Microbulbifer sp. GL-2: one gene and its partner. The protein of the gene in region 1 binds, or shares a complex with, the protein of each later gene. Links are inferred from orthologs where the notes say so. Each region holds a gene or a part of one and is shown in the gene's direction. Other genes may lie near its edges.

Region 1 (7,779 bases):
ACACTCTGGTGAATATCCTCGGCAAGAACCCTGCGGATCTGTTTCAGGAGTTTGAGGGTAAGAGAACCCTGGATACCTCCGGTGATGTGAAGTACCACCAGGGCTTCTCTTCCAATGTGATGACTCCCGGTGGTGAAGTGCACCTGGCACTGGCCTTTAACCCGTCACACCTGGAAATCAGTGCGCCGGTAGTGGTTGGCTCCGTGCGTGCCCGTCAGGACCGCCGCAAAGATGCTGCCGGCGAGAAGGTTATGCCGATCAACATCCACGGTGATGCGGCCTTTGCCGGCCAGGGTGTTGTGCAGGAAACCCTGCAGATGTCACAGACCCGCGGCTACTACACCGGTGGTACTGTGCACATTGTGCTGAACAACCAGGTGGGCTTTACCACCAGTAAGCGCGAAGACGCCCGCTCCACCGAGTACTCTACCGACCCCGCCAAGATGATCGATGCGCCGGTGCTGCACGTAAATGGCGACGACCCGGAAATGGTCGTGCTAGCGGCGCTGTTGGCTGTGGACTACCGCTACGAATTCAAGAAAGACATTGTTATCGACCTGGTATGCTACCGTCGTCGCGGCCATAACGAAACTGACGACCCGTCCGGCACCCAGCCGTTGATGTATCAGACCATCCGCAAGCATAAAACCACTCGCACTCTTTACTCTGAGAAACTGGTGGGTGAGGGCATCCTGGACAAAACGGCTGCGGACAGGCTGGCGAACGACTACCGCGATAAGCTGGATGCCGGTGAAGATGTGGCCACTGGTCTGGTAAAAAAACCGGACTCATCCATGTTTGTGGACTGGAGCCCCTACCTGGGCCATGACTGGCAGGTGCCTGCGGATACCAGCTTTGCAATGCCGAAGCTGCAGGACGTGGCCAATCGCATGACTACTGTGCCCGATGGCATAGTGATGCAGCGCCAGGTTTCCAAGATTTATGACGACCGTCGCAAGATGGCTGGTGGCGCACTGCCGCTCAACTGGGGCATGGCGGAAACCCTGGCCTACGGCACCCTGCTGGAAGAGGGCTTCATGGTCCGCTTCACCGGGGAAGACGTAGGTCGCGGCACTTTCTCTCACCGCCACGCGGTAATTCACAGCCAGAAAGACGGTCAGTGCTACGTGCCTCTGCAGAACATGTTTGAGGACCAGCCGCCGTTCTACATGTACGACTCCCTGTTGTCTGAGGAGGCGGTACTGGCATTTGAGTACGGCTATGCCACTACCACACCGAAATCCCTGGTTGTGTGGGAAGCTCAATTCGGTGACTTCGCCAACGGTGCTCAGGTCGTAATCGACCAGTTCATAACCTCCGGCGAGCACAAATGGGGCCGTATGTGCGGTCTGGTGCTGATGCTGCCACACGGTTATGAAGGCCAGGGCCCGGAGCACTCCTCCGCGCGCCTGGAGCGCTTTATGCAGCTGTGTGCCGAGCACAATATCCAGGTATGTAATGCCACCACCCCGGCACAGATTTTCCATCTGCTGCGCCGCCAGGCGGTGCGCCCAATGCGTCGCCCGCTGGTGATTATGAGCCCGAAATGGATTCTGCGTCACAAGCTGGCCACGTCCAGTCTGGAAGAACTGGCCGAAGGCCGTTTCCACAATGTGATACAGGATCAGGGCGTGGACCCGGCCAAGGTCAAGCGCTTGATCCTTTGTTCCGGCAAGGTGTACTACCACCTGCTGGAAGCGCGCATGGAGCGCGAGCAGGAAGATGTAGCGTTCGTGCGTATCGAACAGCTGTACCCCTTCCCGGACGAAGAGTTCGTGGAAGCGGTGTCAGCATTCAAGAAGATCAAGAGTGTCGGGTGGTGTCAGGAAGAGCCCATGAACCAGGGCGCCTGGTATGCCAGCCAGCACCATTTGCGTCGCTTGCTGGCGGAAACGCATCCGAAGCTGGATCTGGAATATGTGGGCCGCGCTCCATCAGCGGCACCTGCGGCGGGCTATATGTCCACGCACTTGGAAGAACAGAATAAGTTCATCAACGAGGCGCTGACCGTCAAGTAACGGGCGGCAGTATTTTAAGCAGAGACAATCTCAGGAAACAGGAAAAATGACGATCGAGATTAAAGCGCCAACTTTCCCGGAATCCGTTCAGGACGGTACTGTCGCCACCTGGCACAAACAACCCGGTGAAGCCGTGTCCCGCGATGAACTGATCGTGGATATTGAAACTGATAAAGTGGTACTGGAAGTGGTTGCACCGGCAGACGGTGCACTTTCCGAGATCATCAAGGGAGAGGGTGATACCGTTCTCTCCAATGAAGTGATCGCCAAGTTTGAGGCGGGTGCCGGTGCCGCAGCCGCTCCGGCAGAAGAGAAGGCTGAGGCGCCTGCCGCCGCAGCACCTGCTGCTGGCGAGAAAATCGCTATGCCGTCCGCCAAGAAAATGGCGGCGGAAAAAGGCGTTGACCTGACTGGTGTGGAAGGCACTGGTAAGGGTGGCCGCGTTCTCAAAGAAGACGTTATGAAGGCCGGCACTACACCCGCGGCAGCGGCGCCTGTGGTTGCTGCCGAGGTTGCGGTTGCACCGGGTGAGCGTGTAGAAAAACGTGTTCCCATGACCCGTATGCGCAAGCGAATCGCCGAGCGCCTGCTCGACGCTTCCCAGTCCACCGCCATGCTGACCACCTTTAACGAGGTGAACATGAAGCCGGTAATGGACCTGCGCAAAAACTACAAGGACCTGTTCGAGAAGACCCACAACGGTACCCGCCTGGGCTTTATGGGCTTCTTCGTAAAGGCTGCAGTAGAAGCGCTGAAACGCTATACGGCGGTAAACGCCTCCATTGATGGTAACGATATTGTTTATCACGGTTACCAGGATATTGGTGTAGCGGTATCCTCTCCGAAGGGGCTGGTTGTGCCCATTTTGCGTAACGCAGAGAATTTGGGTCTGGCGGACATGGAAAACAATATTCGCGATCTGGGTGTGCGCGCCCGTGATGGCAAGCTTTCCATCGAAGAGATGACTGGCGGTACCTTTACTATCACCAACGGTGGTGTATTCGGTTCCCTGTTGTCCACCCCGATCCTGAACCCGCCGCAGACTGCAATCCTGGGCATGCATAAAATCCAGGAGCGCCCAATGGCGGTAAACGGCAAGGTGGAAATCCTGCCGATGATGTACCTGGCGCTTTCCTACGATCACCGTCTGATTGATGGCAAGGAGGCAGTTGGCTTCCTGGTGGCGATCAAGGAAATGATCGAAGATCCGGCGCGTATCCTGCTCGAAGTCTAAGAAATACTTTCTGGGGCCCACGGGCCCCCTCGATCACACTGCATTAGAAATATCTGGAATTGATCATGTCGGAAAAATTTGACGTAATCGTAATTGGCTCTGGTCCTGGTGGTTATGTCGCTGCCATCCGTGCCGCTCAGCTGGGCCTGAAAACTGCCTGTATTGAGAAGTGGAAAAACAAGGAAGGCAAATACGTAAACGGTGGCACCTGCCTGAACGTCGGTTGTATTCCGTCCAAGGCTCTGCTGGATAGCTCGTGGAAATACCACGAAGCCAAAGATGCCCTCGACGTGCACGGCATTGAAGTCGGCAAGGTCAAGATGGATGTCAGCAAGATGATTGAGCGCAAGGGCGAGATCGTTAAAAAGCTGACCGGTGGTGTGGCTGGCCTGTTCACCGCGAATAAAGTGACCTCCATTTTTGGTACCGGCAAACTGCTGTCCAACAAGAAAGTGGAAGTGACCGACGACGAAGGCAACGCCAGTGTATACGAGGCGGAAAATGTGATCCTGGCTTCAGGCTCTGTTCCCGTGAATATTCCCCCCGCTCCGGTAGACGACAAAATTATTGTCGATTCCACTGGCGCCCTGGAATTCACTGAAGTGCCCAAGCGTCTGGGTGTGATTGGTGCTGGCGTTATCGGTTTGGAGCTGGGCTCCGTATGGAATCGCCTGGGCTCCGAAGTTGTGGTTCTGGAAGCTATGGACAAGTTCCTGGCCATCATGGATCAGCAGGTAGCCAAAGAATCCCAGAAGATCTTCAAAAAGCAGGGCCTGGATATCCGCCTTGCTTGCCGTGTTACCGGCTCCGAGGTGAAGGGCGAGGAGGTGGTTGTCACTTACCAGGATAAAGACGGTAAGGAGCACCATGAAACCTTCGATAAATTAATCGTTTGTGTTGGCCGTCGCCCCTACACTGAAGGCCTGCTGGCTGAAGATGCCGGTGTGAAAATGGACGAGCGCGGTTTCGTTTACGTTAACGATTTGTGCATGACTTCCGCCCCGGGCGTATGGGCCATCGGTGATGTGGTACGCGGTCCAATGCTGGCGCACAAAGCCTCGGAAGAAGGGGTTGTGGTTGCCGAGCGCATCGCCGGCCAGAAGCCGATGATGAACTACGACGTGATCCCCAACGTGATCTACACCCATCCGGAAATCGCCGCGGTTGGCCGCACCGAAGAACAGGTAAAAGCTGACGGCGAGCCCTACAACGTAGGCAGCTTCCCGTTTGCGATTAACGGCCGAGCCATGGCTGCGAACGATACTCAGGGCTTTGTAAAAATTATTGCCCATGCGGATACCGATCGCGTACTGGGTGCTCACATAGTCGGCCCGTCTGCCGCAGACCTGGTTCAGCAGGTGGCGATTGCGATGGAGTTCGGTTCCAGCGCTGAAGATATCGGCATGACAGTATTTGCGCATCCGACCCTGTCTGAGACCGTGAAGGAAGCGGCTCTGGGCGTGAACGGCCATGCGATTCACACTGTGAATCGCAAGAAGCGTAAGTAAGAATACTTTTCGATCTCGGGGCACTAATTATTGATTAATTAGCTGCCCCGGTTTCATTTGCGGAATTCGAAATTTGCAACGACGGAAATTTTGAATTTTGTCTTTCAGGTGCAGAGTAATCTGCAATTAGTAAACACATTTCTATATGTGAATTGGTATTGACTATGAACTTGCATGAGTATCAGGGCAAACAACTGTTTGCGGCATACGGATTGCCGGTTTCCAAAGGCATTGCAGCGGAAACCCCGGCAGCGGCAGTAGCAGCGGCTGACGAAATTGGCGGTGATAAGTGGGTGGTAAAGGCCCAGGTACACGCCGGTGGCCGCGGTAAGGCTGGCGGTGTAAAGCTGGTAGATTCCAAGGCAGAAATTGAAGCGTTTGCCAAGAAGTGGCTGGGTGAGCGTCTGGTAACTTACCAGACAGATGAAAATGGCCAGCCGGTAACCCGTATCCTGGTTGAAAGCTGCACTGACATCGATCAAGAGCTGTACCTCGGTGCTGTTGTTGACCGCTCCACCCGTCGTATCGTTTTCATGGCTTCCACTGAAGGTGGAGTTGAGATCGAGAAAGTAGCGGAAGAGACTCCGGAGAAAATCCTTAAAGCCACCATCGATCCTCTGGTAGGCGCTCAGCCTTACCAGGCGCGCGAGCTGGCTTTTAAGCTGGGCCTGAACCCAATCCAGGTTAAGCAGTTCACCAAGATCTTCCTGGGCCTGGCAAAAATGTTCCAGGAAAAAGATCTGGCCCTGCTGGAAATTAACCCGCTGGTAATTACCACTGAAGGCAACCTGCACTGTCTGGATGCCAAGGTTGTAATCGACAGCAATGCCCTGTATCGCCACGCTGACCTGCGCGAAATGCACGATCCTTCCCAGGAAGATCCGCGCGAAGCGCACGCTGCCAAGTTCGAACTGAACTACGTAGCTCTTGATGGCAGCATCGGCTGCATGGTGAATGGCGCTGGCCTGGCCATGGGTACCATGGACATCGTCAACCTGCACGGCGGTAAGCCGGCTAACTTCCTCGACGTGGGCGGTGGCGCGACCAAAGAGCGCGTTGTTGAAGCGTTCAAGATCATTCTGTCTGACGAGAACGTAAAAGCCGTATTGATTAACATCTTCGGTGGTATCGTTCGTTGTGACATGATCGCCGAAGGCGTAGTTGGCGCAGTGAAAGAAGTTGGCGTTAAGGTGCCGGTTGTTGTGCGCTTGGAAGGTAACAACGCAGACCTGGGTGCCAAGGTTCTGAGCGACAGTGGCCTGAACATTATCGCGGCTACCAGCCTGACCGATGCTGCTCAGCAAGTGGTTAAAGCTGCGGAGGGTAAATAATCATGTCAGTACTGATTAATAAAGACACTAAAGTAATCTGCCAGGGCTTTACCGGCTCTCAGGGTACTTTCCACTCTGAGCAAGCGATTGCTTACGGCACCAAGATGGTTGGTGGTGTAACTCCGGGCAAGGGTGGCCAAACTCACCTGGGTCTGCCGGTTTTCAACACCGTGAAAGAAGCGGTCGAAGAAACCGGTGCCGAAGCCTCCGTGATCTACGTGCCTGCACCTTTCTGTAAGGACTCCATCCTGGAAGCGGCCAACGCTGGTATCAAACTGATTGTTTGTATCACCGAAGGTATCCCGACTCTGGATATGCTTGACGCCAAAGTGAAGTGCGACGAGCTGGGCGTGCGCCTGATTGGCCCGAACTGCCCGGGTGTTATCACTCCGGGTGAGTGCAAGATCGGCATTATGCCCGGTCACATCCACAAGCCGGGCAAAGTGGGCATCGTTTCCCGTTCCGGCACCCTGACCTACGAAGCGGTTAAGCAGACTACCGATTACGGCTTCGGCCAGTCCACCTGTGTGGGCATCGGCGGCGACCCCATCCCGGGTTCTAACTTCATCGATATTCTGGAAATGTTCCAGAATGACCCGCAGACCGAAGCGATCGTTATGATCGGTGAGATCGGCGGCACTGCTGAAGAAGAAGCGGCTGCTTACATCAAGGAAAACGTCACCAAGCCGGTAGTTTCTTACATCGCTGGTGTAACTGCTCCTCCCGGTAAGCGTATGGGTCACGCGGGCGCGATTATCTCTGGTGGTACAGGCACCGCTGATGAGAAATTTGCTGCTCTGGAAGATGCCGGTGTTAAAACCGTGCGCTCCCTGGCGCAGATCGGCGACGCACTAAAGGAAATTACTGGCTGGTAATAGCCGGGTAATTTCCTGTCTGCGAAAAGGCCGCTTCTTTCGAAGCGGCCTTTTTTATTTCATATCAAAAATGTTACGCGAAAGTTTTTCGGTTTGGATTGAAAAAATCAGCCGGATGCCTGTTGTGCACCATATAAACCATATTTGTGCCCATGGTTGCGTCCCCGTTGATAAAGGACAAAAGCGGTTAATATAAGCTGCATTACCTCTGCAATAGGCATTGCATACCATATCCCCACTTCCCCGGCTATCAGTGGCAAAATAAAAATTAACGGTAATACAAAAAAATAAGTCTTTGCCAGGCCAAGGATCGCTGCGTGCTTGGCGTCGCCGATAGCCTGAAAAAATGTACTTATCATTATGAGTGGTCCAGCTAGGAAATAGACCATCGTCATCATAGGTAGTATACGCGCCACCTCTGCAATAATTTGCTGGTCACTGACAAACAGGGCTCCTAAGGATCCTTTCAGTAAAATTACGCCCAACTGTAATGCGAGGCAGTAACCAAATGCTATTGTCAAAGCGATATTGATACTGCTATCAGCGCGAGACCAGATTTTAGCGCCGACATTATTGCCCACTACAGTCTGAAAGGCCTGGCTCAGTCCGAGTAGAGGCAGAAAGATAAAGGTCATAATACGCGTAATAATACCGTAGGCGGCGACTGTCGCATCATAGTTACCACCTCCCCAGGCCTGGATACTGAAAATTATCGTGATAGATGTGAGTGATACACCGATATAACCCAAGCTGGATGGTAGTCCCAGAGATAGATAGCTAGGCCAGAAATTCAGTCTGCGTGAGATGCGGAAG
Region 2 (5,346 bases), 2.1 Mb from region 1 along the record:
AAGCTGCAGTCCAACGTCAAAAAAGGCGCTAAGGGCAAAGCGGCGAAGAAGCATGTACAGCTGATCGGCGGCGGTACCATTTTACGCGAAGTACTGGCAGCAGCGGATATCCTCGCCGACCAGTTTGACGTGGCTTCCGATGTTTGGAGCCTCACTTCTGCCGTGGAAGCGGCCCGCGAAGGTCAGGATGTAGCGCGTTGGAATATGCTGCACCCGGAAGCAGAGCCACGCAAACCCTGGATCACCGAACAGTTCGCAGGCAATACTTCTCCGGTTATCGCTTCTACTGACTATATCCGTTCCTATGTGGAGCCGCTGCGCGAGTTTATCGACGGTGAGCTGACCACCCTGGGGACCGATGGCTTCGGCCGCAGTGACAGCCGCGAGCAGCTGCGCCGTTTCTTCGAAGTGGACCGCAACTATGTAGTGATCGCCGCTCTGAATGGCTTGGCCAAGCAGGGTGTTATTGATGCGAAAGAGGTTGCGGAAGCGATCGTGAAGCTCAATATCGACGCCGATAAAGTTAACCCACGCATCAGCTAAGAGAAGGCAGAACTCCTATGGCAAAACAAGTCATTAAAGTGCCTGACCTCGGTGGTGCCGATCAGGTTGATGTTATTGAAATCACTGTTGCTGTCGGTGATACCGTCGCGCAAGAGGATTCACTGATTGTCGTGGAAGGTGATAAGGCTTCCATGGATGTGCCGGCTCCTGTGGCTGGCAAGATCCTCAGCATCAGCGTGAAAGAGGGCGATAAGGTCTCTGAAGGCGATGTGATTGGGGAGATCGAAACCGATGTGGCGGAAGCGCCGGCTGGGGAGACCGCTGAGGCTCCTGCTCAGGAAGAAGCTGCACTGGCGCCTGAGCCCATCCCTGAAGCCCCTGCTGCTGCAACGAGTGCCGAGCCCAAAGAGGAAGCTATTCAAATTCCCGATTTGGGGGGGGGCGATGCGGTTGATGTGATTGAGATCAGCGTGCAGCCCGGCGACGCTGTCGAAGAGGGCGATTCACTGATCGTGGTAGAGGGCGACAAAGCATCAATGGATGTGCCGTCTCCCAGCGCCGGTACTGTGGTTTCTATCGCTGTAAAAGAAGGCGATAAAGTTTCCACTGGCGATGCTCTCGGGGTGTTGAAAGTGGTTGCTGATGGTGGCGCCGCAGCTCCAGTGGCTCAGACCGAAGCGCCGGCACCTGCCGCTGCAGCACAGAGTGCCCCGCAACAGGTAGCCGCGCCGGTTGAGCCTCCTGCGGTTCCGCAAAAAGATCACCAGCTGGAACGCGATCTCACTGCAGCTGCCCAAGTCTACGCCGGCCCCGCTGTGCGCAAGCTGGCGCGCGAGCTGGGAGTCACCCTGAACAAGATCAAGCCTACAGGCCCGCGCAACCGGGTTTCCAAGGATGATCTGCACAACTACATTCGCGACCAGGTCAAAAAGGCCGAGAGCGGTGCTGTGGGTGTCGGTGGTGGTATCGGTATCGCCAAGATGCCGGATATCGACTTCAGCCAGTTTGGTGCGGTGAATGTGGAGCCAATGAGCAAGATCCACAAGATCACCGCTGCCAATATGTCCCGCAACTGGATCAATGTGCCCCACGTAACCCAGTTCGATGATGCTGATATCACCGAACTGGAAACCTTCCGCAAGTCCATGAAGGCCGAAGCTGAGAAGCGCGGAGTGAAACTCACTCCGGTGCCTTTCCTGCTGAAAGCGGTAGCGGCAGCCCTGCGTGCGGAGCCCAATTTTAATGTGTCCCTGCACAATGATGGCGAGCACATTGTGCGCAAGGATTATGTGCATGTGGGCATGGCTGTGGATACCCCCAAAGGATTAATGGTGCCGGTCATTCGCGATGTGGATAAAAAGGGCTTGTACGAGTTGGCTGCGGAAGCCACCGAGATGGCCCTGAAAGCTCGCGATGGCAAGCTCAAGCCCAACGAAATGCAGGGCGCTTGCTTTACCATCTCCAGCCTGGGTGCTATCGGTGGTACCGGGTTTACCCCGATTGTCAATTCCCCGGAAGTCGGCATTCTCGGTGTTTCCAAGCTGGCGATGAAGCCAGTGTGGAACGGCAAGGATTTTGAGCCTCGACAGATGCTGCCACTGGCGTTGTCCTATGACCATCGTGCGGTGAATGGTGGTGATGCCGGGCGCTTTATGACCTATCTGGTCAGCGTACTGGCGGATGTGCGCCGCCTGTTGCTGTAACACTTTGTCAGCAATCCCCCATAAAAAGCGGCCAATGGCCGCTTTTTTTATATGCTCGGATCGCCTTATTTGGCGATAGCCGTCCTGATGAGCGCATGCCTCTTATTACAGCAAGGAAGGGGAAAATGGCGCTTAAATATCTTTAAAAATGAATTACACGCATAAATGACTTGGCGCCAACTAGCCGGTAATGGTCGGGCAACTAGACTCATTGAAAGACAACTATCAGCGCAACACTGAAAATGTGGAGTGTCGGATCATGAGGCCTTCAGGGAAATTCGCTTTACCGCTCGTTTCGGTATTGGCGATGCAGGGTTGCTTGTTTTTGCCAGCCGAGGAAGTTGAGGGTGAAGACCCGTTCTTTTTTGATGCTGGCACCACCATGCAGGACGAAAGTTTTGTTGATGTCGGTGCCCATCACTCCCAGCTTCTGCAACCTGCGTCCGTCAACTTTGAGTGTGAGGTGGAATGCGTCGATAGCGTGTACGATTCCTCAAGCTGGTTTTTCCCGATACTGAGGGTGTATTAGCCCGAAGGGGAAATCTGCGTACAGGGTCGTTGCAGCATAACCCGGTCATTTGCCGAAGTACGCGGAGATAACTTCGCGTGGTACCGATACGGAGACATGCCCATGCAAAAATCCCCGATAGTGATTTCCGCGCTGTCCATGAGTCTGCTTTTGGCAGCCTGCGGAACGCCGGATACTCGAAATCAGGTAGTTTATCCATACAGTGCACCTACGCCGCGACATGCAGATTATCGCGCCTATCCTGCGCCCTCATCGCATGTGCCTGCAGCCCCTTCCTCCCGTAAGTCCAGTTATTCCAGTTGTCCCGGTGATTCTGAGGAGTTGGCACCGGGTTCTATTTGTCCGCCCAGTGCACGCTGTATAGATATATCCGGCGGAAGGCGATGTATATCCTATGAAGAGTAAAGTGTTATTGGCTTTAATCGCGGCACAGCTGCTTGGTGGCTGTGCCGACGGATTCTGGCAGGATCTGTGTGGCGACCCGATTTATTACACTTATAAGCGCAGTCCGGTACCACCTGACGAAATTACAGCTTTTCCGCGTTTCTGTTTGGCTGGTGATCCCTATATGGGGGACCTGGAAAACTGCATCGCTACGGGTGTGTACTGCTACCAGCTGGATACTGGCGATTGGTGCGAGGGGCCCTATTCACCATTTGTGCTTAGTTTCAGTCCTTATTAATGGTTTTTCCGGCGTGTGCTGAAGTTGTAATGAAGAATTGATTGCAGCTCCAGTCGCACGCTGCAATCCCAGGAGCAGTTATGGGCTACTTGAGTAGGTCCCTTAAACTGTCCTTGATGGTATTACTAATATAATATTTCAAACCGTTAAAGGTGTTTTTAAAATTTATTGCAGGGTAATAATCGTAACCGAGCTCTTTAAATAGCGCGTGAATGTTTTTTGTAATCCCGATGGCGAACCAACTGCAGGGAAAGGAAATAATGGCTGGAATTTCACCATTGTTGAGTTGGATTTGTCCCTGGTGAATGTGATTGACCTGATCTAGCAGATTAAAACTGCCATCTGCAGTATCAAAGTTGTAAAATAATTTGGCTTCTAAATCTATTCCTATATGCTCCGGACTGTGGTGTGTGCAGTATCCTCGGAGCATTTTTTGATCATCGGTCTGGTCTGGATACATTTCTTTTGCAGACGAGAAAATTTCCTGAATCGCTTTTATTCTCCCAATAAAGATACCTGTGGAAAAAATATGTTCGCTGGAAAAATACTTGCGCTCAAAGAATCCCAGGGTGCCCTGATGTCGGTAATCATTGGAGAAAACCACCTTCTTATCGAATAGTTCAAAATTTTCTTCTAGTTGCTGAATGGAAGGTAATATGAGTGAATCGAAACCATCCAGATAACAGAGGATGTCATCATCTGGTAGCGTCCTGCAAAAGGGTAGTAGCAGGTCGATTTTAGTGGAGAAGTTTTTCCATGGTTGTTGCTGTCCCAATATATTCAGAGAAACCCCATTACGTTTGGCGGACTCCTTTAGAAGTGGGAACATACGTTCGGAATGTGTGGCAATAGTGACGAGGTGTAACATTTCAGAAGACAGTATTTCTGTAATTCTACAGTTTTTCGCTGACGGTTGATGAATTGCAGTCCCAAATTCAAGTCTAGTTCAAGGGGAGTGAGCCGACCGGTGGGGCTAGCTTGTTTTATATGTGTGCCCCCATGCCGTGGAGCGCGTGCAATATTCTTTTAGGTGGAGTACAAGGCATGGCCGGATATTAGGGGGGTAGCGGTATCGAGACCTGGCTGAAAAAGAAACCTTTTGGAAAGAATAGGGTAGTGATGAGAGGCGCCAAAAAAGCTGGATTCACAATGTATTTATCGCTATGGACCAGTTGGGTAATGCCATTGCAGTTGGGAACCTCGATGCGACTATGTCTGCGCGTTGTGGTTACTTTTCGCGGGTGCTGGAAATCCGCTTTCGCCGCTATTGGCGTTTTTTGCAGCGTGTGATCCACTTCACCTTCCTGCCCATTGATGGACCAGATCACTGTTATCAATCATATTTTTGGGATCGGGCGGAAAAGCACGAGGAGGGCAGTGATTTTATGCCCGCTGTACTGGGCTTTTTTGTAATCCTTTTCTGTGTGCCATTGAGCCTGTTTACTTGGCTCAATATCTTTATTTTTCCCGATGCACGATGGAGGAAGGGAAAGAGCTAGAGAAAAAAGCCCCAGGCACATGCAAGTACCTGGGGGAAAGGAGGGTTTAGCCGTTAACAGGTTGCTCTAACGGCAAGGGGGTGTCTTGGGTTGTGTTCTTGGGGGTGGGTATTTTCCCTCCGGCGAGTTTACGCAAGGCAACATAGAACACTGGGGTTAGAAACAGACCGAACAGGGTTACGCCGATCATGCCGGTAAATACGGTCATTCCCATCGCGTTGCGCACTTCGGCGCCGGCACCGCTGGCCAGTACCAGGGGCACTACGCCGGCGATAAAGGCTACGGAGGTCATGATGATCGGGCGCAGACGCAGGCGACAGGCTTCCAGGGCGGCTTCTACCGGGCCCTTGCCGTCCATTTCCAGCTCGCGGGCAAACTCCACAATCAGGATTGCGTTTTTACAGGCAAGCCCCATCAGTACGACGAGCC

The links.
Region 2: the proteins of lpdA (region 1) and aceF are in contact, whole or in part, in a crystal structure (PDB 1EBD), measured with the Geobacillus stearothermophilus proteins. The link is inferred for Microbulbifer sp. GL-2 from one-to-one orthologs. Residues at the interface, in WP_049624544.1 of Geobacillus stearothermophilus: Pro340, Ser341, Asp344, Tyr345, Arg403, Asp406, Val408, Glu431, Ala432, Gly433, Asp438; in WP_033016211.1 of Geobacillus stearothermophilus: Ile130, Ala131, Met132, Pro133, Arg136, Arg140, Glu141, Asn155, Arg157.

Annotation. Positions count from the first base shown.
Region 1 is NZ_AP019807.1:2,757,739-2,765,517, forward strand. Bases 2,686-5,538 are described here. They hold lpdA (dihydrolipoyl dehydrogenase), read left to right. Parts: upstream 2,686-3,317; coding sequence 3,318-4,760; downstream 4,761-5,538. Other genes in these bases: odhB (2-oxoglutarate dehydrogenase complex dihydrolipoyllysine-residue succinyltransferase), read left to right, coding at 2,686-3,252; sucC (ADP-forming succinate--CoA ligase subunit beta), read left to right, coding at 4,925-5,538. Also shown: GL2_RS12010 (2-oxoglutarate dehydrogenase E1 component), read left to right, coding at 1-2,018; more of odhB, read left to right, coding at 2,065-2,685; more of sucC, read left to right, coding at 5,539-6,091; sucD (succinate--CoA ligase subunit alpha), read left to right, coding at 6,094-6,966; GL2_RS12035 (MATE family efflux transporter), read right to left, coding at 7,074-7,779. UniProt on the Escherichia coli protein: Lipoamide dehydrogenase is a component of the glycine cleavage system as well as of the alpha-ketoacid dehydrogenase complexes.
Region 2 is NZ_AP019807.1:674,236-679,581, reverse strand. The notes cover bases 1-2,883. They hold aceF (dihydrolipoyllysine-residue acetyltransferase), read left to right. Parts: upstream 1-560; coding sequence 561-2,207; downstream 2,208-2,883. Other genes in these bases: GL2_RS03035 (hypothetical protein), read left to right, coding at 2,839-2,883; GL2_RS21400 (hypothetical protein), read right to left, coding at 2,491-2,643; aceE (pyruvate dehydrogenase (acetyl-transferring), homodimeric type), read left to right, coding at 1-543. Also shown: more of GL2_RS03035, read left to right, coding at 2,884-3,141; GL2_RS03030 (hypothetical protein), read left to right, coding at 3,131-3,418; GL2_RS03025 (glycosyltransferase domain-containing protein), read right to left, coding at 3,504-4,193; GL2_RS03020 (hypothetical protein), read left to right, coding at 4,582-4,917; GL2_RS03015 (efflux RND transporter permease subunit), read right to left, coding at 4,964-5,346.